DNA from 3 places in the Bradyrhizobium sp. LA6.8 genome. Region 3 is predicted to be linked to each of the others. Evidence: predicted binding sites of a transcription regulator. Region 3 holds the regulator's gene; each other region holds the start of a gene.
What was found. Region 3 encodes PhoB, which activates phosphate uptake and scavenging genes when phosphate is short. Its sites were predicted from a motif close to TGTCATNNANCTGTCAT; they were not measured.

Region 1 (7,713 bases), on a different contig from region 3:
GACACGGCTGCAATCGTGCGCATCGCCCGGTCTGTATGCGAGCGTGCAGACAGGTGGCGACATTTCCGCGGCGCTGACCAACCTCTTCATCAAGGTTGCGTCCAGCACGGCCAGCCTCGTGCAGTAGGGAAGGCGCCATGACCCGACAGGTCACGACAACGAAAAGACGCCGCAACCGCTGCGCCGCCTTCGCCGGCGATAGCCGCGGAGCCACGGCCGTCGAATTCGCGCTCGTTGCCGCGCCGTTTCTCGCCCTCATCATCGCGCTCATCCAGACGTTTCTGGTTTTCTTTGCCCAGCAGATGCTTGAAACCGTGGTGCGCCAGTCGGCGCGTCTCGTCATGACGGGGCAGGTTCAGTCGGCGCAGATGAACCAGGCGGTTTTCAAGCAGAAGGTCTGCGATCAGATCGTGATCCTGTTCAATTGCAGCGGTCTGATGGTCGACATGCAGGTCGCAACGTCCTGGTCTTCCGCGAACACGGCGACGCCCACGCTGACCTTCGACGGCTCGGGCAATGTGACCAACAGCTGGCAATACAATCCGGGCGATTCCGGCGATATCGTCGTTCTCCGCGTCATGTATGTCTGGCCGGTCGTGCTCGGGCCGCTCGGCTTCAATCTCTCGAACCTTAGCAATGGCAACCGGCTGCTCATGTCGTCCGCCGCGTTCCAGAACGAGCCAGGAGCTACCTGATGATCTCCGCCCTGTCGTCTCGCGCTCGGCAGATGTTGACCGATGTACGCGCTGTTGCAGCGACGGAGTTCGCCATCGTGACGCCGTTCATGCTGGTGCTCTATGTCGGCGGCGTCGAGCTCGGGAACGGGCTCGCCATGAACGTCAAGGTCAGCGCGACCGCGCACAGCGTTGCCGACATGATCTCGCAGAACACGGCCGTCACGTCGACCCAGATGGACGGCATTCTCGCTGCGGCGAGCTCCATCATGGCTCCCTATCCCATCAAGAACGGCAGCACCTCGCTGATGACGATCACGGTCTCCGAGGTCTCGACCGACAGCAATGGCAACGCGACGGTGCAATGGAGCAAGTCGACCAGTACGTCGGGAGCGAGGGCCGCCGGTCAGCAGATGACCTTGTCGTCCTTTACCGCGCCGGGCGGTACCAGCAATGCCAACATCTCGCTCATCCTGAGCGAGGTGTCCTACGACTACGCGCCCAACCTCGGCTTCACGATCGCCGGCACGGTGAAGCTGTCCGACAGCTATTACCTGTTCCCCCGCTGCTCGACGAACACCCCCGCCACGTCGAGTTTTCCCTATTACGACGTGAAATATCCGGCGGCGAAGACTTGCACCTGCGTGCAGCACTTGCAGCAGAAGACCTGTTAGTTTCACGGAACGCGGTGGACAGAAGCCGGATGCCGTTGAGGCAAGCTTCTGTCCCGATTTCCTCCCCCCTGTGCGCAATTGCGCACCAGGCCGGGATGGCATTGGGGTGAACGCTTACGCCGCCACAGTGGCGCGGTCGAGCGCTGCGATCAGCTTTGCCGCGATGGGATGGTCGGACCGCGGATTCTGGCCGGTGATCAGCTCGCGGTCCTCGACGACGTAAGGCTCGAAGTCGACAGCGCTTCGGCTGACCTCGGCACCCGCAGCTCCCAGCGCGTCCGGCATGGTGAAGTAGATCTTGCCGTGCAGGAACTGCTCCTCGATCGGTATCTCTTCCGAGGCGGTGAACACCGTCATCTTGTATCCCGCATACTGCCAGCCCTTGCCCAGCTCCGCGATCCTGGCCTTGTCGCCGGCGATCAGGGCGGCGCGATAGGCCTTGGCGTCGGGCAGGGCGGCCAGCGTCGCGATCGGTCCGTGGCAGAGTAGCGCCGTGATCTTCTTCCGTTCGTGGAAATATCGCAGAATCTTGCCGAGCTCGGGATCCTGCATGAGGTCGACGACCGGACCCTGCCCGCCGGGGACAAAAACGGCGGCATATTGATCCAGTCCTCCGTCCACGATCGCGCGCAACGTGCGCACTTTGGTCATCGACGGGTCCTTGTCGAAGAAATCGCGTCCCCGCCGGTAGGCTTTCTCGTCGCCGCCGAAATGGGCCGCATGATCGGAGGCCGGATCGATGTACGGTTGCTTGCCGTTCGGCGTCGCCAGCACCACCTCGTAGCCGGCATCGATCACGGCCATTGCCGGCACGACGGTTTCATTGAGGTATTGGCCGGTCGGTCCGGTGCCGCCGCCCTGGATTTCGATACGGGTGGCATTGGAGCCGACAACGAGCACTTTTCCTTTGGACATGTGATCTCCTGACTGTTGGGTTCATGACCGGCCAGCGGCACCCTCGATCGCGGCAAGGGCTGTCCGGGCCACTTCTTCGTCCTGCTCCGCCGAGCCTGCGCTTGTTCGGCGATTACCTGAACACGATCATCTTCTCCGCCGTCATCTCGTGCATCGTGTAGGGAATGCCGCCGACGCCATGGCCGGACACGCGGCGGCCCGCGAACGGCATCCAGTCGGTGCGGAAGGCGGTGTGGTCGTTGATCATCACCGCCGCCGCGTCGAGGCGCTCCGCCGCATCGAGCGCGACCGCGAGATCGCGCGTGAAGATGGCGGACTGGAATGAGACCGGAAGCGAGTTGGCTTCCGCGATCGCGTCGTCGATGCGATCGAACGGATAGACGCAGGTCACCGGCCCGAACACCTCCAGCGTGGAAACCTTGGCATCGCGCGGCGGCGAGATCAGGATCGATGGCTTGAGCGTGGTCTCGCTCAACCGGCCGCCCCCGATCTGTCGTGTCCCGGCCGAAACCGCCTCATTGATCCAGCCTTCGACACGCGCAACTTCCTGCGGCGTAATCAGCGGTCCCACCTCTGTCTCGGGGAGCGTCGGGTCTCCCACCTTCAGGGCCTCGACCCTGGCCGCGAAGCGGTCCACGAACTCCTTCTGAAGCGCGGAATGCACATAGATGCGCTGGACCGACACGCAGACTTGCCCCGCGTGGTAATAGCCGCCCTTGGCGATCGGCTCGATGATCTTTTCGAGGTCGGCGCTGCGGTCGACGATGAGGGGCGCGACACCGCCGTGCTCGAGGGCGCAGCGTGCACCGGGGGTGATGACCGATCGCAGATGCCAGCCGACGCGCGCCGAGCCGATGAAGCTCAGGAAGGCGACGCGCGGGTCGGTCGCGAATTTTTCAGGCAGGCTATGATCCTCCGGGAGGAACGTCTGCACCCAGCCTTCGGGCATGCCGGCTTCGTGGACGAGCTTCACGAGCTCGACGCAGCACAGGGGCGTTGTGCCAGCCGGCTTGACGATGACAGGGCAACCCGTCGCGATCGCCGGTGCGACCTGGTGAACGATCAGGTTGAGGGGATGATTGAAGGCCGAGATCGCCGCGACAATGCCGATGGGTTCCTTGATGGTCCATGCCCGCCGGCCATCGCTTGCGGGCGTCAGGCCCATCGGGACCTCGACCCCGCCGCGGGTCCGCAAAAAATCCGCTGCCGAGCGGATGCCGTCGATCGCCCGATCCGTCTCGATCAACGCATCCGTGAGCGGCTTGCCGCCCTCGCGCGCGATCAGGATACCAAAATCCTGCCGCTTCGCCGCGACCAGATCGGCGAGCCTGTTGAGAATGGCGATCCGCTGATGCGGCTTCAGCCAGGCCTTTCGGTCCGCGAACAGCTTTCGCGCGGTCTCGAACTTTGCCTCCAGCGCGGCGGCGTCGTCACTGGCGAACTCGGTGATCTCTTTTCGGTCGAAGGCCTGTACAATCTTGATCATCATTTCCTCCACGCCGTGTTGTGTTCTTCGCCTGGCGTCCACTATGGCATGAGGCGCGGTGTGGCCAATGTCGCGGATTGGCGCTGGGCGGATCCGTCGTGCGATTTGGCAATCGAAGCTCGCTCCCGCGCGAAAGCTGCACCGAGGCTGCGCACTGCGCGCACGCTAATTTCGCCGAGGACAGATGGTCAAGCCGAAGAGATCGACCGGTATCTTGTTTGTGATGACATCGAGACCGCGGGGCTGATGCTTTGCGCCACGTCGTCGAAGGTCAAAATGGATGGGAGGCAACGATAGCATCATGCTCCTGTTTTGCCCGACGAGTCAAGTTTCCTTCGGTTAAACGTAAGTTATTGATCCGCCACGCCCCGGCTACTGTGCATGGGGTTGTTTTCGCAGTTTTTGTTTGGTGCGGTTCGTCTGAAGAGCGCCGTTACGCGCTCTCTGTCTCCCGGTGCACGTCGTGCACCACGAGGCCCATGCCTTCGTCCGGCATCTTGATCCAGTCGCGGCGCTTCAGCGTGCGCTTGGTGTCCTCGTAGCCGCTCGTCCAGTGCTCGCGCATCGAGGTGCCCGAGAACTCATGGTCCTTGGCGTCGCCCTCATAGGCCTTCTGCTGGTAGATCAGGTGCAGGATCGCGATCTCCGGCATGCGGCGCAGGCTCGACTTGAGCTGGCGATCCTCGTCGGAGAGTTGCTCGTCCGGGACTTTCGCCAGCGCCTTGTAGAGCAGAACCTTGAGGTTGTGGGTGCGGCGGTAGACGTCGGTGTTGTGGCGCGTGCGCGAGGAATACATGATGTCCTTGTGGCGGGCCATCACGTCCTGGATCGAGCGCGGCAGCACGCCCCGCGCGCTGAACAGGTCGACCTGGAACACCAGCGAGTTGAGCGCGTCCTCCTGGTCGAGTAGATGCTGGAGCGGCGTGTTGGAGACGATGCCGCCGTCCCAGAAATGATCTGTGCCGATCCGCACCATCGGCAGCGCCGGGGGCAGGGCGCCGGAGGCCATGATGTGCTCCGGCTCGATCTCGTCATGGGAATTGTCGAAATAGATGAAGTTGCCGGAGAGCACGTTGACCGCGCCGACCGCAAAGCGGACCTTCTTCTCGTTGACGAGGTCGAAGTCGACGAGCTCCAGCAGGCTCTCCTTCAGCGGCATCGTGTCGTAATAGCTGGTGGCGGTGCGCGCGCCGACCGGGCTGAACCAGGGATTGACCTGGTGCGGGGTGAAGAAGCCGGGCTGGCCCATCGCCGACGTCATCCACGCACTGGTGAGATTGCGCCACTGGCGGAAGATGTCGCCGTCGGGCGTGTAATGCCAGATCTTGCGGTTGGTGATGCGCTCCCAGAAGATGCGCAGCGCCTCCAGCCGCTTCTCCGGCTTGTTGCCGGCGATGATGGCGGAATTGATTGCACCGATCGAGACACCGCAGACCCAGTCGGGCTCGATGCCGGCCTCGTGCAGTGCCTGGTAGACGCCGGCCTGGTAGGCGCCGAGCGCGCCGCCACCTTGCAGAACCAGCGCGACGCGGTCGCAGCGTTCGGGGCGCCAGCCCCGTGCGGGAGGCTGATGCGTCTGATGAGCCGGTTGCGACGTGCGGGCGTCCATGGGTGCCTCCTAGCGTGGACCAAACGATTGCGTCCGGCAGTGACGGCGTGATGACAATTTCAGCGCCGATGCATCGTCTGCATGCAGGTCGACCGCAGTGGGAATGGCGGGAGGTCGTGCGCCTGACGGAAATCCTTCACATCGCAGTCAATGACGGCGGCTAGCAATTTGCGATCCGGGCCTGACGCCGCCGGGCGGGCATCACACACAGGAGATCAGGATGCGCAGGGAAGACGTGCTGAGACTTCCGTCCATGCCGGCGGCGGGGCCGAGCTATCCGGCCGGGCCCTATCGCTTCGTCAACCGCGAATTCCTCGTCATCACCTACGAGACCGATCCGGAGCTGATCCGCGCCGGCCTGCCTGAGCCGCTGGAGCCGATCGACCAGCCGATCGTGCATTACGAATGGATCAAGATGCCGGACTCCTCAGGCTTCGGCAGCTACACCGAATCCGGCCTCGTCATTCCCGCACGCCTCAACGGCGAGGAGGTCAATTTCGTCTCGCAGATGTATCTGGATGATGATCCGCCGATCGCGGCGGGCCGCGAGATCTGGGGCTTTCCCAAGAAGTACGCCCATCCGAAACTCGAGATCGTCAAGGACACGCTGACGGGCACGCTGGAATATGCCGGCCAGCTCGTCGCCATGGGCACGATGGGCTACAAGCACGAGAGCATGGCCGGCAACGGCGATCGCACCCGTGCGACGCTGTCGAAGACGCAGATCAATCTGAAGATGATCCCGGGCGTCGACGGCCGTCTCGAAGTCTGTCAGCTCGTCGCGATCAACCTCATCGACATCGTGCCGAAGGGCTCCTGGATGGGGCCCGGCCGGCTGCATCTGGTGCCGCATGTCAACGCGCCGGTCGCGGATTTCCCGGTTCGCCGCTGTATGGGCGCGCACCATTACATCGCCGATCTCACGCTGCCGTTCGGCCGCGTCGTGCACGACTACGTCAAGGAGGCCGAGGCGGTGGCCGCGACGGGGCTGGCCGCGGAGTAGGGCGGCCATCATCAAACTGTAACAAAGCCGTAATTGAGTACCCGTGAGAGGTCCGGAAGATGCCGTCAGCCATCTTCTGGAAGCGGGGCATTTGTTGACGGTTGGGGTTGGCCATGGCTGAGCCGGCGAAGCTTGTCAGCGCGATATCGGATTCCGTGCCCGCCATTCCCAGCCTGGTCTGGGCGTTCCGGCTGCACGGCGACGGCAGCGCCGAGGCGCTGCCGATCGACCAGCCGATCGAGTTCAGCCATGACGGCCGGCTCTGGTTGCATTTCAACCTGACCGATGCGCGCGCACGGCCCTGGATCGCAGCGTCACAGCTGCCGCCGCTCGCGCGCGACCTCCTGCTGTCCAACGACACTTTCCAGCAGCTTCACGTCATCGACCACTGCGTTTACGGCGTCTTCTCCGATCTCGTGCGCGACATCGACAGCGCGACGGAAGAGACCGCGTTCCTGCGTTTCGCCATGACCGAGCATCTTCTCGTCAGCGGCCGGCATCAGGCGTTGTGCTCGGCCGATGCGACGCGCCGCGTGCTCGAAGGCGGCTACCGCGTCGACAACGTCGCCCATCTCCTGGAAAAGATCGTCGACGAGGTCGCCGACACACTGGACCGGATGGCGGACAAGCTCGGCCAGGAGATCGACGACATCGAGGAGCGGATTTTGGCCGACGACGCCAAGCCGGAGATGCGCCGCAATCTCGGCCGGCTGCGCCGGACCTGCGTCAGGTTGCATCGCCAGCTCACCGGCCTGCGCGTGCTGTTCCACCGCCTCGATCAGAAGAACACCGATCATCTCGCGCCGGCCTTGCGCATTCACGCCGGCAAGCTGGCGCAGCGGCTGGACGGGCTCGATCACGACATCGTCGAGCTCCGCGAACGCAGCCGCCTGCTCGAGGAGGAGCTGCGCTTCAAGAACGAGGAGGAGAGCAACCACCACCTCCACACGCTCTCCATCGTGACCTCGCTGCTGCTGCCGCCGACCCTGATCACCGGCATCTTCGGCATGAACACCAAGGGCCTGCCGCTCACCGACGTCGAGAGCGGATTTCTCTGGGCGGCGCTCCTGATGGCCTCGTCGGTGGGGGCGGCCTATCTGTTCATGCGGCGCACGGGTATCTTCAGGTAGCGTACGCAGCTGGTATCAGCCGTGATCGGGACGTCCCACAGATTTCCGCTGCGAAATGCGGCCGCGATCGTGCTGGCCTCAACGTTGGCGAGCACCGGCGCGCTCGCCGGCGCCAAGGACGAAAGCGCGGCCGCATGGCTGGCGCCAAAATGGTCCAACGAATGGCATGACGGGCTCGCCAACAAGGGCCTGAACTTCGGCGCCACCTATATCGCCGACAAC
Region 2 (7,713 bases), on a different contig from region 3:
ACGGCGGCAACAACTTCCGGCAGTCGATGAACCAGGCGCCCTCCATGGGCGGCGGCAACAACCACCGCGGCTTCATGCGCTGATCGCCACAAGCGAAACGACAAAGGGGCGGAGCGGCGACGCTCTGCCCCTTCCTCATGTTAGAAGGTCCGAAACCTAAGCAACCAGCTCGGCAAACAGATCCGCATCGACATTGCCGCCGGAGAGCACGATGACGACGTTCTTCCCGGCGACGTCGAGGCGGCCGGCAAGCAGCGCAGCAAGACCGACAGCACCGCCCGGCTCGACCACCAGCTTCAGCTCGCGATAGGCGAACGCCACGGCCGCGCCGACTTCCTTGTCCGATGCCGTCACGCCGCGCGCCAAGAGCTTGCTGTTGATCGCAAAGGTCATCTCGCCGGGGATCAGGGCCATCAGCGCATCGCAGATGGTGCGGCCCGCGGGCCCGTGCGGCTCGCGGTGGCCGGCGGTCAGCGAAATGCCGTGATCGTCGAACGCCTCGGGCTCGGCCACCACGATCTCGGCGAGCGGATAGCGCGCCTTCACGGCCGTGGCGACACCCGCGATCAGGCCGCCGCCGGAGGCCGGCGCCACCACGATGTCGGGGCTGAGGCCGAGCGCAGCCATGTCCTCCGCGATCTCACGACCTGCGGTGCCCTGCCCCGCGATCACGAAGGGATCGTCATAGGGCCTGACCAGCGTCGCGCCGCGCTTCTCGGCGATGCCGCGCGAGATCGCCTCGCGGTCGTCGCGGTCGCGATCGTACAGCACGACCTCGGCGCCGTAGGATTTGGTGCGCTCTCGCTTCGACAGCGGCGCATCCGCAGGCATCACGATGGTCGCGTGCATGTCGAGGATCTTTGCAGCCGCCGCCACGCCCTGGGCGTGGTTGCCGGACGAGAACGCGACGACGCCGCCGGCGCGCTTGTCCTGCGGGATCGAGGCGACCTTGTTGAAGGCGCCGCGGAACTTGAAGGAGCCGGTGCGCTGGAGCATCTCCGGCTTCAGGAAGACCTTTGCGCCGACGCGCTCGTTGAGCACGGGAAAGGACAACAGCGGGGTGCGGATGGCGAAGGGCGCGATCACGCGTGCTGCTGCATCGATATCGGCAGGGCCGATCGGGAGGAGCTGTTCGGTCATGCCTAATGTTATCGCGCCGGACGAGGCGCGGGGCAAGACACCTGCGCGCGATGAACCTTGGTTTTCAGGCTACGAAACTAACCGGCTCCGCCCCATTCCTGCCTGGAAGCACCGCGCCAACCGCCTTGATGCTGTCCACAAATGCCCTCGCCGAGGCCTCCCAGGTGTAATTGGCGGCGAATTCGACGCAGTCCTGCCGGGACACGTCGAGCGCCGCGAAGCAGGCGTTGCGCAGATCGTGATCGAGGGCGCCGACCGGTGCATCGCCGATCACGTCGCGGGGGCCCTTCACCGGGAAGGCCGCAACCGGCAGGCCGCTGGCGAGCGCTTCCAGCAGGACCAGGCCGAACGTGTCGGTCTTGCTGGGGAACACGAACACGTCGGCCGCAGCATAGATTGCCGCCAGCGCCTCGCCGTGCTTCTCGCCCAGGAAGATCGCATCCGGATAGGCTTCTTCCAGCGCGACCCGCGCCGGGCCGTCGCCGACGATCACCTTGGTGCCGGGCAGATCGAGATCGAGAAACGCCTCGAGATTCTTCTCTACCGCCACCCGGCCGACCGAGAGAAACACCGGCGCCGGGAAGCAGAGATCGACGGCGCGGGGGTGGAACAGGCTGGTGTCGACGCCGCGCGGCCACAGCACGACATTGTCGAAACCACGTTCGCCAAGCTCGCGGGCGAGCGCAGGCGTTGCCGCCATCACGGCGCGGCTGGGCGCGTGAAATCGGCGCAGCGCCCGCCAGATCAGGGATTCCGGAACCGGCACGCGGGCGCGGACATATTCGGGAAAGCGGGTGTGGAAGCTGGACGTGAACGGCAGCTTGCGCTGGCGGCAGTAGCGGCGGACCATCAGGCCGATTGGCCCCTCCGTCGCGATGTGGATGCTGTCAGGGCGCGCCTCTTCGATCAGCTTCGCGATTCGCGCCGGGCGCGGCATGGCGAGCCGCACGTCGCGATAGCTCGGCATTGCGAAGGTGCGGAACGATTGCGGCGTCAGGAACGTGAACTCGACGCCAAGACCTTCAACGCTAAGACCTTCAACGCTAAGCCCCTTGGCGGCGTCTGCGAGCTTGGTCAGCGTCCGAACCACACCGTTGACTTGCGGGTGCCAGGCGTCGGTCGCGACCAGGATGCGCATCAAGCGGCCCTTGCTGCGACCTGCGGGACTTGTGCCGGCTTCCGCGCCTGATCCGCCCAGGTGATGATCTCGAAATGACCATCGTCATGCTCGACCAGCGCCGTGCAGCTCTCGACCCAGTCGCCGCAATTCATGTAGCGGATGCCGCCCTCGTCGCGGATCACGGCATAGTGGATGTGGCCGCAGATCACGCCGTCGGCGTCGTGACGCCGCGCCTCGGCGGCGAGCGCCTGCTCGAACGCGCCGATATAGTTGACGGCGTTCTTGACCTTCTGCTTGGCCCATTGCGACAGTGACCAATACGGCACTTTGAACATGCGCCGGAAGAAGTTGACGAAGCGATTCATTTGGATCGCGAAGTCATAGGCCTTGTCGCCGAGATGGGCGAGCCAGCGCGCGTTCTGCACCACGAGGTCGAAGATGTCGCCGTGGATGACGAGATAGCGCTTGCCGTCCACGCCGGTGTGGACGGTGTTCTCGACCACGTCGATGCCGCCGAAATGCGTGCCGTAATAGTTGCGCAGGAACTCGTCGTGATTGCCGGGAATGTAGATGACCTTGGCGCCCTTGCGCGCCTTGCGCAGCAGCTTCTGGACCAGGTCGTTATGCGATTGCGGCCAGTGCCAGCTCGATTTCAGCGCCCAGCCGTCGACGATGTCTCCGACGAGATAGATCGTGTCGGCATCGTGGTATCGCAGGAAGTCGAGCAGCAGGTCGGCTTGAGAACCGCGGGCTCCGAGATGAACGTCGGAGATGAACAACGTGCGAAAGCGCCTTTCAGGGCTCTCGTCACTCACATCGTAACTTCCCATGCGACAGCCTGTAACAATATCCCGTGACAGGGGGATGACCAATGAACCTTTGAGGCACCCTCGGATACGAATCAAACCTCGCCTCGCCCGTCCCGCGAATATCAGTCGCATGCGACAATCAGGCGACATGACGCCGCAACGGCCTCCGCAAGACCCCGGAACCGATGGCTGATCAGGTTAACGGCAGCGGTCCCGCGCGCCGCTGGCGGCCCGGATCAGTAAAATTTGTGGAAATGATGGATCGGCCCGTGGCCGTGGCCGACGCTGAAGCGGTCGGCGGCCGCGATCGCTGCGCTGATCCAGGCCTTGGCGCTCCGCACGGCCCGCTCGAGATCCTCGCCCCGGGCAAGCCCCGCCGCGACGGCCGAGGACAGCGAGCACCCCGTGCCGTGGGTGTTGCGGGTGGCGACGCGCGGCGCCGCAAGCGCGATCGTGTTCTCGGCCTCGACGAGATAGTCGATGCTTTCGGCGCCCTCGCCGTGCCCGCCCTTGATCAGGACCGCGCGGCAGCCCAGCGCCAGCAGCCGGCGTCCCTGGCTCTCGATCTCGGCCTCGCGTGTCGCGACGGGCTCGTCGAGCAGAGCCGCGGCCTCGGGCAGATTAGGCGTGATCACCGACGCCAGCGGCATCAGTTTCTTGCGCAGGGCTTCCACCGCCTCCGCGGCGAGCAGGCGATCGCCGGAGGTTGCGACCATCACGGGATCGAGCACGATATGCTCGGGCTTCCAGCGCGACAGCGCCGCTGCAATCGCATCGATGCTGGCGGCCTGCGCCACCATGCCGATCTTCACCGCACCAACCTCGAGATCGGAAAACACGGCATCGATCTGCGCGGTGACGAAGTCGGCGGGCACCGCGTGGATGCCGGTGACGCCGCGCGTGTTCTGCGCGGTCAGGGCCGTGATCGCGGAGGCGCCATAGACGCCGAGCGCGGCAAAGGTCTTCAGGTCGGCCTGGATGCCGGCGCCGCCGCTCGAATCGGAGCCGGCGATGGTGAGCGCCACGGGCGTCGTCATGGGGCGATTTTCCGCGTTTTTGAGACCATCGCCCGTCCTAGCGCGCACCCCGGTGGCCCGCAAGTTCGCTTGCTAAATCCGGCCGATTTTGGCCTATTATCCGCCAGATAAGCTTCGGAGTGACTGCAATGGTTCCTTTTTTCGTCCAGATCAAATGCAAGCTCGGCCAGTCCTACACGGTCGCCAACGCGCTTGCCGAAGCCGAGATCGCCTCCGAGATCTACTCCACGGCCGGCCATTACGATTTGCTGGTGAAGTTCTACGTCGACAAGGACACCGACATCGGCCACTTCATCAACGAGAAGGTGCAGGTGCTGCCGGGCATCCAAGACACCCTGACCATCATCACCTTCAAGGCGTTTGGCGCGAGCTAGGGTGTGCACTCACAGAGGGCCGGATGGGAAGTCCGCTTCCGAGACAGCGCAGCGGACCAATTGTGCTCAAAGTGAGTTCTTCGGATTTTGACCATCGCGCACATCATCCAGCGCTCGACACCCTCTCGCGCTGGCAAGGCCCAACGCGCTTCATCGATGACGGCCGCGTCGACATCGCGCCAATGTCCGGTCAAAAAACGGATAGTCTCCAAGTGGTTGGGGCCTTTGCATCGTAGCCCACGCGCTTAGGTCCGCGGAGGAACAATTCGGCGGCCCGATCGCTTGCACCTATGCCGCGCGCAAAGTGTGAAATATTTCATTGAACATACAACCCTGGAATGCTCTTTTCGCACGGATCGTGAGCGCCGGGGGCCGGCAATGCCCAAAGGACCGCTTGTTTCGATAGCAGTGGCTGTCTGGGTGCTTTGCACAGGCGGCTTAGCCTGGGCGGTTCGCCCAGCAGCGATAGACCCCGCTGCCATCCTCCGTAACCAAGTCGACAAGATTGGTCCGGGTTCAGTTGTCTTTAATCCTCCGACGGAAATGACGGTCGGCTATCAGGAGCCAATAACCGTCCGGCCGCACCAACGTCATGGCGTGGCTCAAACTGAACAGATCGAGGTTGGCAGCTTCATGCGGGCCCGCCTATTCGGTGAAGGATTCACGGCAACAACGAGTAGCGATGACGCGCAAGCCGAGCGGCTTTATGCTGAGCTTCCAGCGAAGTCGGGCGACCAGACCGGTGCACCGCGCGACAAGATGTATCTCTTCGTTTCGCGAGTTCTGGGCAGCACGGAGGAGGTCTGGCAGGCAATCTTCGCATCCGATCGCCTAACTTATCGGCCACCCCGTCTCGTCCTGTACACAAGCGCCACCTACGCAGCCTGCGGATTAGCCGAGAAAATCATGGGACCATTCTATTGTCCTGATGATCAGAAAGTCTACCTCGACCTTTCGTTCTTCCAAGAGATGCAGACTGAACTTCACGCCTGCGATTCGAGCGGTGCCGACTGTCAACTTCCTCAGGCCTATGTGATAGCCCACGAAATCGGACACCACGTTCAGAACTTGCTGGGAATTATGCCAAAAGTGCGCGAGCTTCAAGGGAGCTTGGAAACGGAGGCGGAGAGAAACCGGTTACAAGTTCTTCTCGAGTTGCAGGCCGATTGTCTCGCCGGCATTTGGGCGCATAAAATTAAAGAGAAAGCGAAGATCAACGCGAGCGACATAGCAGCGGCAATTCGAACGACAGAAGCACTGGGCAATGACACCCTGCAGAAAAGTGCCTTGGGGTACGTAGTGCCTGACTCGTTCACTCATGGCAGCGCCGCGCAGCGCCATCATTGGTTCGATGTCGGTTACGCAACTGGATTGGTGAAGAGCTGCAACACCTTTGCTGGAGCGCGGCAATGAGGCCCGACCTTCCCAACTCTCAACAGCCGAAGTCCGACGACGACTGCATACTACCGAGCGGGGCCGCCGGGGAGCCCCACTGGACGAAGAGAAACTCCGCGACGAACGCCTGCTCGGTCCCTTGCATTTTCATTTTGAGGGGAGTGCCGTGCCCCAGCATTGGTTAAAATACTTGGCTGTTTGGTCAATTGCTTTCGCAACGAGCTTCGGGAGCAGCTACGCGCAACCGATCGTCGCCGAGCGAGACGTCCTTCAGATCTGCGAAGCGTTTTCGCGGAAGGCCCCAGAGCGAATGCCGGCAATTGTTCAGCCGGAAGCTGCCAAAAATTTCGTTGGGAGATACGCTCGCTTTTCGGACCGGCTACGAGGCTGCCTATCGGCATCGGAGCGCGAGCGCGAGCCAAATAGCGTGACTTTTTTGATTCAGAACACACAGTACGAGAGTTACTGGAAGTTCCTCACTGATTCCGACTCAGTTCAATGGATTTCTATCGAGAGGTTTAGGCCCGTCACGCTGGCAGATGATGAGCCATGGCGCGCGCCTTTTGATGTGACAGCAGCCCCGATCAGGCCAACGATTAAACCCGGCGGCACCAAAATAGACCCGGATATCCAAGGCGGCGCGATTCAAGACTCCAGAATCGACACACGTATCGTTGAGTTTTTCTATGCAACGAACCGCAAACAGTCGGACACTCCCCCCGATGTCGAAGGCCATCCCCAGCCCGCACTCACAAGCGATGGACCTCCTGTCTACAGCTTGAACGGCTGGACTGCTGTCAGCGGCTACACAGGCGAGCGCAACCCTGATCTGAGTGTCGGGGTCGTTCGCGTCCGGGTGCCTGAAGGACACCACATCGGAAACATAGAATTGCCCCCGAGCCTTAAGCTCTTCGGATTTGAGTTGAGAAGAGACACACTTGACCCAACGAAGCATTTTACTATTCGCAGCATCGAGAAAACAGACGAAGCGAAATGGATAAAAACGCTAGCGTCAACGAAGAAGAAAAAGGCTCTCGTGTTTGTCCATGGCTTCAATACCAAATTCCGCGACGCCGTCTTCCGGGCAGCGCAGATAACTTGGGATCTTCAGTTCAGAGGCACCACAATCTTATTCTCATGGCCGTCTCGCGGGGATATCGCGGACTATCTCTATGACAAAGAAAGCGCGTTGGCTTCGCGCACGGCCTTTCTTCGCGTGATCGACGATCTTTACAAAGCCGGATATGACAACATCGATGTGATAGCTCACAGTATGGGGAACTTGATCGCAGTTGAGGCCCTATCAAATAGCGCCGCGACACGATCACCCACGGCTATCGCGCAGTTGATCATGGTCGCCCCCGATGTGGACCGAGACATGTTTGTTCAAGACATTTCCGGCGTTGCAAAGGTCACTAAGGGGCTTACACTTTACGCATCCAAGAACGACAAGGCCTTGCAGCTATCGAAGCGTATTGCCGGAGGTATCCCGCGCGCGGGAGATGTACCTGATGCCGGGCCAGTTGTTTTGCCTGGACTTTGGACGATTGATGTCAGTCTAATTGGAGATGAACTGTTCGGACTAAATCATAACACGTTTGCCACAACACGAAATGTGCTTAACGATCTTGCGATACTACTTATGGAAGGCAAGCCTCCACCACGGCTAATTGAAATCCGGGGCTTCCCTGAGCCTCCCCAAAAAGCCGCGTACTTCCGCTACATACCCTAGACTAGGGCGCGTTTTCATAAATCGCGACGCGTAGATCAGTCCCCTTCGATGTCCGCTATGGCTCGGCAGCGGCGCAAAGGCGGATTCACTTATGGTCCGAGTTGGG
Region 3 (7,713 bases):
AAGTGAGATTACTTCACCGCGTCAAAGCACCAGGCCAGAATGCCCTTCTGCGCATGCAGGCGGTTTTCGGCCTCGTCGAACACGACCGATTGCGGGCCGTCGATCACTTCGTCGGTGACCTCCTCGCCGCGATGGGCGGGCAGGCAATGCATGAACAGCGCATCGGGCTTGGCCAGCGACATCAGCTTCGAATTGACCTGATAGGGCTTCAGCACGTTGTGACGGTGCTCGCCTTCCTTGTCGCCCATCGACACCCAGGTGTCGGTGACGACGCAGTCGGCCCCCTTCACGGCGGCCTCAGGATCGGTGCCGAGCACGATCGGCGCGCCGGTGGCCTTGATGAAGTCCCGCATCACCTTTTTCGGCGCAAGCTCCGGCGGCGTTGCGACATTGAGCTTGAACTTGAAACGCTCGGCGGCATGCGCCCAGGACGCCAGCACGTTGTTGTCGTCGCCGGTCCAGGCCACCGTCCTGCCCTCGATCGGGCCGCGATGCTCTTCGTAGGTCATGAGGTCGGCCATCACCTGGCAAGGGTGCGAGCGCCGTGTCAGGCCGTTGATGACGGGCACCGTCGCATATTCCGCCAGCTCCAGCAGGGCCTCGTGATTGAGGATGCGGATCATGATGGCGTCGACATAGCGCGACAGCACGCGCGCCGTGTCGGCGATGGTCTCGCCGCGGCCGAGCTGCATCTCGGCGCCGGTCAGCATGATCGGCTCGCCGCCGAGCTGGCGCATGGCGACGTCGAACGAGACGCGGGTGCGCGTGGAGGGACGCTCGAAGATCATCGCCAGCGTCTTGCCTTCCAGCGGCTTCACCGGCTGGTGCGCTTTCTGCTTCGCCTTCATGGCGGAGGAGGCCGCGAGCATGCTCTTGAGCTCCGACAACGGGAGCTCGTTGATATCCAGAAAGTGCTTCGGGGACTTGCTCATCAGCTTGTCGCCCGCTTGGTCTGACTGGACGAGATCGCGGCGCAGGCGCGTTCGAGCCGCCCGACGCTGTCCTCGATCTCGGCTTCGGTGACGATCAAGGGCGGCAGGAAGCGCACGACATTGTCGCCGGCGCCGACCGTGAGCAATTTTTCGTTGCGCAATGCCGCGCCGAGATCGCCTGACGGCACCACGGCCTTGATGCCGATCAGAAGGCCTTCGCCGCGCACTTCGCTGACGATGTCAGGATAACGATCGATCACGGAGGCGAGCTTCTGCTTGAGCAGCAGCGACATCTTCTGCACGTGATCGAAGAAGCCGGGCTTGAGCATGACGTCGAGGACGGCGTTGGCAGCCGAGATCGCGAGCGGATTGCCGCCGAAGGTCGAGCCGTGCGAGCCGGGCCCCATGCCGGCAGCCGCGTCCGCGGTCGCCAGCACCGCGCCGATCGGGAAGCCGCCACCGAGCGCTTTGGCCAGCGACATCACGTCAGGCGTGACGCCGGTGCGGCGATGCGCGAACAGATCGCCGGTGCGGCCCATGCCGGTCTGCACCTCGTCGAACGCGAGCAGCAGGCCCTTCTCGTCGCAGAGCTGGCGCAACGCCCTCAGGAAGGCGGGCGTTGCCGAACGCACGCCACCCTCGCCCTGGATCGGCTCGATCAGGATGCCGGCGGTCTGCGGACCGATCGCCTTCTTGACGGCTTCGATATCGCCATGCGGGACCTGGTCGAAGCCGTCCATCGGCGGGCCGAACCCCTCGAGATATTTTGCCGAACCGGTCGCGGCGAGCGTTGCCAGCGTGCGGCCGTGGAAGGCGCCTTCGAAGGTGATGATGCGGTAACGTTCCGGATGACCCTTGGAGAAGTGATGATGGCGGACCAGCTTGATCACACCTTCCAGCGCTTCGGCGCCGGAATTGCAGAAGAACACGAAGTCCGCGAAGCTTTCATTGCACAGACGCGCGGCAAGCTTCTCGCCGTCCGGGCTCTGGAACAGGTTCGACATGTGCCAGAGTTTGGTGGCCTGCTCCTGCAACGCCTTGACCAACGCAGGATGAGCATGGCCGAGCGCATTCACCGCCACGCCCGAGGTGAAATCGAGATAGCGGTCGCCATTGGTCGCAATCAGCCAGCAGCCTTCGCCGCGCTCGAAACCGAGGTCGGACCTGGCGAAAACGGGGAGCAAATGCGGCGCTGCGCTGTTAGTCATGACGATCACTTGAATGTTGCGGACGGTGTGAGCGTGCATTGCGCAACGCACCATTGACCGGCCCGGAAAACGAAACGTGCCGCCTTTTAAGGGCGGCACGCGAGACTATCTTATGCCTGGTGAAACCGGTGTCAATGCCGCCCGGAAAGCCTCGCGAAACGCAGAATCCGTAGTCTTGCGGTGGCGATTTTGCGTATTTCCGCCACGGAACATGTGGAAGCGAGTCGGCGGACTCTTGCGCGTGAGTCACGCCATATTGTAGCGTTTGGCTTGTCAGATACGACATCTCGTGCAGCAGTTCTGATCCTCTAAGTCCTCATGTACCGGCGTAAGCGTTCGGGCGCATCTGGTGCGCCCGGCGAGCCTTAAGGGATTCTGGCGGCACGGGTTTTTCGAAGCTTAGGCATTCGCCGTGCGGCCGCCAGGATGGCAGGCGCCGGCGAAGGAAAGGGTGCAATGACCGTTTTGACCTGGTCGGATGATCGCGTCGAGCAGCTGAAAAAGCTCTGGGAGGCCGGACTTTCGGCCAGCCAGATCGCCGCTGAACTCGGCAATGTGACCCGCAATGCCGTGATCGGCAAAGTGCACCGGCTCGGCCTGTCGGGCCGCGCCAAGAGCCCTTCGTCGGCAGCGCCGCGGCCGCGCAAGGCGCGCCCCGCCCAGCACATGATGCGGGTGACACGCCCGATCGCGCGCGGCAACACCGCGCTGGCGCAGGCCTTCGAAGTCGAGGTCGAGGCCGAACCGGTCACCTACGACAACGTCGTGCCGATGAGCCAGCGGCTGTCGCTGCTGGAGCTGAACGAGGCCACCTGCCACTGGCCGGTCGGCGATCCCTCGAGCCCGGATTTCTTCTTCTGCGGCGGCAAGGCGCTCTCCGGCCTGCCCTACTGCGCTCAGCACTCGCGCGTGGCGTATCAGCCCGCGGCCGATCGCCGGCGCGCGCCGGTGAAGCCGGGTCCGCGCTGAGGTCGTTCTGAGCTCGGAAAGGAGCCGTCACACGATGGCGGCTCAACAAATCCGATGTCGTTCCGGACAAGCGCGCCTCAAACGCGCGCAGATCCGGGACCCTTAACCACCGCAAGATGTGGCTACGGGGACTCGGAGTTACCTTTTGGCACAATAATCACTCGCGGTGGGTGTCCCGGACCCGCGCTTACGCTTGTCCGGGACGACACCGAGACTGTGGCCGCAGCTCACCGAGCTTACGCCTGCTCCGCCTTCGCAAAGCGATCGTCCAGTGCGTAGCCCGCGCCGCGGACGGTGCGGATCGGGTCCTGCTCGCGGCCGAGATTGAGCAGCTTGCGCAGGCGGCCGATATGGACGTCGACGGTGCGCTCGTCGATGTAGATGTCACGGCCCCAGACGCTGTCGAGCAGCTGCTCGCGCGAGAACACGCGGCCGGGATGCTCCAGGAAGAACTCCAGCAGGCGATATTCGGTCGGGCCGAGATCGATCGGCCGGCCCGAACGCGCCACGCGACGCTTGTCGCGGTCAAGCTCGATGTCGCCATAGGCGAGCACGGTGGCGAGCCGCTCCGGGCTGGCGCGCCTGAGCAGGCCCTTCACGCGTGCCAGCAGCTCCGGCACCGAGAACGGCTTGACGATGTAGTCGTCGGCGCCGGTCGCAAGGCCCCGCACCCGCTCGCTCTCCTCGCCGCGCGCGGTGAGCATGATGATCGGGAGCTGCTTGGTCTCGGGCCGGGTGCGCAGCCGCCGGCACAGCTCGATGCCGGAGAGGCCCGGCAGCATCCAGTCGAGCACGATCAAATCGGGGATGTGCTCCTTGAGGCGGGTGTCGGCATCGTCGCCGCGCATCACCGTCTCGACGTCATAGCCGTCGCCTTCGAGGTTGTAGCGGAGAAGCTCGGTGAGAGCTTCCTCGTCCTCAACCACCATAATGCGTGCGCCCATGGTGTTCGTCGCTCCTTAAGTGTTCGGGACCGTCGTGGCGAAGGTCGTCATGTCGCCCTTCGGCCGCTTGTCAGTGATCGCCTGGCCCTCGATCATGTAGAACACGGTCTCGGCGATGTTGGTGGCGTGGTCACCGATGCGCTCGATGTTCTTGGCGCAGAACATCAGATGGATGCAGAACGAGATGTTGCGCGGATCCTCCATCATGTAGGTGAGGAGCTCGCGGAACAGCGAGGTGCAGATGGCGTCGACTTCCTCGTCGCCCTTCCACACCGCCATTGCCGCCGGCAGATCGTGCGCGGCATAGGCGTCCAGCACCGACTTGACCTGCTGCTGCACGAGGTCGGTCATGTGCTCCAGGCCGCGGAACAGCTTGAGCGGATGGAAATCCGTCTCCAGCGCCGCGACGCGCTTGCCCATGTTCTTGGCGAGGTCGCCGATCCGCTCGAGATCGGTCGCGACGCGCATGGCGCCGACGATCTCGCGCAGATCCACCGCCATCGGCTGGCGGCGCGCAATGGTGAGAACGGCGCGCTCCTCGATCTTCTTCTGGAGCGCGTCGAGCTCGGCGTCGATGGTCACGACGCGCTGGCCGAGCGCGACGTCGCGGCGGATCAGCGCGTCGACGGAATCGACGATCATGCGCTCGGCGATGCCGCCCATCTCGGCGACCAGGCGCGTGAGCTCCTGGAGGTCGGTGTCGAAGGCCTTTGCGGTATGTTCAGAACCCATGTTCCGTCTCCTCAGCCGAACCGGCCGGTGATGTAATCCTGCGTGCGCCGGTCGGTCGGCGACGTGAAGATCTTGCTGGTGTCGTCGAACTCGATCAGCTCGCCGAGATACATGAAAGCGGTCTTGTCGGAGACGCGCGCCGCCTGCTGCATGTTGTGGGTGACGATCGCGATCGTGTAGTTCTCGGACAGCTCCTGGATCAGCTCCTCGACCTTGGCGGTCGAGATCGGGTCGAGCGCCGAGCAGGGTTCGTCGAACAAGATCACCTCGGGCCGCACCGCGACCGTGCGGGCGATGCAGAGGCGCTGCTGCTGGCCGCCGGAGAGCGACAGGCCGGAGGCGTTGAGCTTGTCCTTGACCTCGTTCCACAGCGCGCCGCCGCGCAGCGCCTTCTCGACGCGGTCGTCCATCTCGGACTTCGAGATCTTCTCGTAAAGGCGGATGCCGAAGGCGATGTTCTCGTAGATCGTCATCGGGAACGGCGTCGGCTTCTGGAACACCATGCCGACGCGAGCGCGCAGCAAATTGAGGTCCAGCTTGGGGTCGAGGACGTTGGTCTGGTCGAGCATGAGCTGACCGGTGACGCGCTGGCCCGGATAGAGGTCGTACATCCGATTGAAGATGCGCAGCAGGGTCGACTTGCCGCAGCCCGACGGGCCGATGAACGCCGTGACGCGGTTGGTGCCGAGCGCCAGATTGATGTTCTTCAGCGCGTGGTGCTCGCCGTAATAGAAATTGAGGTTGCGCACCGTCACCTTGGCCGGAGCTTCGGGCAGCACCGGCGCCTGCGGCAAACCACCGGCCGCGCTCATCGATACGGAAAGATCACTCATTTTGCGGTCCTCTCGGCGCTCAGAATGCGCGCGCCAATATTTAGGGCAAGAACGGTCAGGGTGATGAGCAGCGCGCCGCTCCAGGCGAGCTGCTTCCAGTAGGCGTAGGGGCTCTGCACGAAATTGTTGATGGTGACCGGCAGGTTCGCCATCGTCTTGTTCAGACCCAGGCTGAAGAACTGGTTCGACAGCGCGGTGAAGAGCAGCGGCGCGGTCTCGCCGGCGACGCGGGCGGTGGCCAGCATCACGCCGGTGATGAGGCCCGAGCGCGCCGCGCGATAGGCGATGCGCTTGATCACCAGCGAGCGCGGCAGGCCGAGCGCCGAGGCCGCCTCACGCAGTGCGTTCGGCACCAGCAGCAGCATGTCCTCGGTCGTGCGCAGCACCACCGGGATGACGATCACCGCAAGCGCGAGGCAGCCGGCAATCGCCGAGAAGCCGCGCATCGGAACCACCACCGCACCATAGATGAACAGGCCGATGATGATCGAGGGCGCCGAGAGCAGGATGTCGTTGATGAAGCGGATCACCGAGGTCAGGCGGTCGTTGCGGCCGTACTCGGCGAGATAGGTGCCGGCGAACAGACCGAGCGGCGCGCCGATGCCGACGCCGAGCACGGTCATGATGATCGAACCCACGATGGCGTTGCGCAGGCCGCCCTCGGTCGAGCCCGGAGGCGGCGTGTCCGCAACGAAGAGCTCCAGGTTCAGGCCGGCAATGCCGTTGTAGAGCAGCGTCATCAGGATCAGCGCGAGCCATGTGACGCCGAAGGCAGCGGCAGCCAGGCAGAGCACACGGATGACGATGTCCATGCGGCGGCGGCGTGCGTAGATCGGGTTCATGTTACTTCCCCGCCTTCTTTTCAAGACGCATCAGCATCAACCGTGCAGCCGCGAGCACGAAGAATGTCAGCACGAACAGCAGCAGGCCGAGCAGGATCAGGCCGGACTGGTGCAGGCCGTCGCTCTCGGCGAACTCCGATGCGATCGCCGCCGAGATCGTGGTGCCCGGGGCGAAGATCGACGACGAGATGCGGAACGAGTTGCCGATGATGAAGGTCACCGCCATGGTCTCGCCGAGCGCGCGGCCGAGCGCCAGCATGACACCGCCGATGACGCCGACGCGGGTGTAGGGGATCACCACGCTGCGCACGACTTCCCAGGTGGTGCAGCCGACGCCGTAGGCGGCTTCCTTGAGCACCGGCGGCACCGTCTTGAACACGTCGACCGAGATCGAGGTGATGAAGGGCAGCACCATGATGGCGAGGATCAGCGCCGCGTTGAACAGGCTGAGATAGGACGGCGGGCCTGCGAAGATCGCGCCCAGCACGGGGACGCCGTCGAAGATCTTGATCATGAAGGGCTGGAACGTGTTGGCCAGGAACGGGCCGAGCACGAAGAAGCCCCACATGCCGTAGATGATCGAGGGAATGCCGGCGAGCAGCTCGATCGCCATGCCGATCGGGCGGCGCGCCCATTGCGGGCAGAGCTCGGTCAGAAAGATCGCAATGCCGAGACCGACCGGAATGGCGATCGCCATCGCGATGAAGGAGGTGATGAGCGTGCCGTAGATCGGGCCGAGCGCGCCGAGCACGGGCGGATCTGCCGACGGCGCCCAGCGCTGCGTCCACAGGAAGGCGAAGCCGTATTCCTTCATCGCCGGGAACGCGCCGACGATCAGCGAGATGATGATGCCACCGAGGATGAGCAGCACCGAGATCGCGGACAGCCGCGTGATCCAGTAGAAGGTGAGGTCGCCGAGCTTGAAGGCGCCCAAGGCCTTGGCGCGGTCATACGGTCCGGCGTCGTCGATTACATCGCTCTGAACGGCCATCTCTGCCACGCCGATCCCCTGTGCCCGTTTGATATGCGCTTGTTGTCGGTCTTGTTGTTGGTCTTGCGCTCCGGATGCGGCGCGAGGCCGATCCGGAGCGGAGGTCTTGTGAGATCCCGGCGCCCAGTCCGGGACACAGAGCGCTTAGCTCTTGATCTCGGCAGCCCAGGTCTTCTCGATCAGCTGGACGACCGGGTCCGGCATCGGGATGTAGTCGAGCTCTTCAGCCGCCTTGCCGCCGCTCTTGAAGGCCCAGCGGAAG

Region 1: ABIA90_RS05165 (acetoacetate decarboxylase) is a predicted target of PhoB. The motif match lies at 5,398-5,414, and genes of this name have one in related genera.
Region 2: ABIA90_RS27325 (UDP-2,3-diacylglucosamine diphosphatase) is a predicted target of PhoB. The motif match lies at 3,114-3,130, and genes of this name have one in related genera.

What each region holds. Positions count from the first base shown of each region.
Region 1 is NZ_JBEPQQ010000001.1:1,175,906-1,183,618, forward strand. Features, by position in the region: gene ABIA90_RS05135 (TadE/TadG family type IV pilus assembly protein) at 1-127, shown strand, start outside; gene ABIA90_RS05140 (TadE/TadG family type IV pilus assembly protein) at 138-695, shown strand; gene ABIA90_RS05145 (TadE/TadG family type IV pilus assembly protein) at 695-1,348, shown strand; gene ABIA90_RS05150 (type 1 glutamine amidotransferase domain-containing protein) at 1,463-2,263, opposite strand; gene ABIA90_RS05155 (aldehyde dehydrogenase family protein) at 2,376-3,749, opposite strand; gene ABIA90_RS05160 (patatin-like phospholipase family protein) at 4,183-5,358, opposite strand; gene ABIA90_RS05165 (acetoacetate decarboxylase) at 5,579-6,361, shown strand; gene ABIA90_RS05170 (transporter) at 6,475-7,491, shown strand; gene ABIA90_RS05175 (carbohydrate porin) at 7,513-7,713, shown strand, end outside.
Region 2 is NZ_JBEPQQ010000006.1:180,040-187,752, reverse strand. Features, by position in the region: gene ABIA90_RS27340 (caspase family protein) at 1-83, shown strand, start outside; gene ABIA90_RS27335 (threonine/serine dehydratase family protein) at 157-1,140, opposite strand; gene ABIA90_RS27330 (glycosyltransferase family 4 protein) at 1,205-2,278, opposite strand; gene ABIA90_RS27325 (UDP-2,3-diacylglucosamine diphosphatase) at 2,278-3,090, opposite strand; gene thiD (bifunctional hydroxymethylpyrimidine kinase/phosphomethylpyrimidine kinase) at 3,306-4,106, opposite strand; gene ABIA90_RS27315 (Lrp/AsnC ligand binding domain-containing protein) at 4,235-4,480, shown strand; gene ypfJ (KPN_02809 family neutral zinc metallopeptidase) at 4,859-5,893, shown strand; gene ABIA90_RS27305 (alpha/beta hydrolase) at 6,042-7,607, shown strand.
Region 3 is NZ_JBEPQQ010000016.1:48,477-56,189, forward strand. Features, by position in the region: gene argF (ornithine carbamoyltransferase) at 9-932, opposite strand; gene ABIA90_RS43580 (aspartate aminotransferase family protein) at 932-2,140, opposite strand; gene ABIA90_RS43585 (GcrA family cell cycle regulator) at 2,597-3,109, shown strand; gene phoB (phosphate regulon transcriptional regulator PhoB) at 3,346-4,053, opposite strand; gene phoU (phosphate signaling complex protein PhoU) at 4,069-4,785, opposite strand; gene pstB (phosphate ABC transporter ATP-binding protein PstB) at 4,797-5,618, opposite strand; gene pstA (phosphate ABC transporter permease PstA) at 5,615-6,460, opposite strand; gene pstC (phosphate ABC transporter permease subunit PstC) at 6,462-7,451, opposite strand; gene pstS (phosphate ABC transporter substrate-binding protein PstS) at 7,596-7,713, opposite strand, start outside.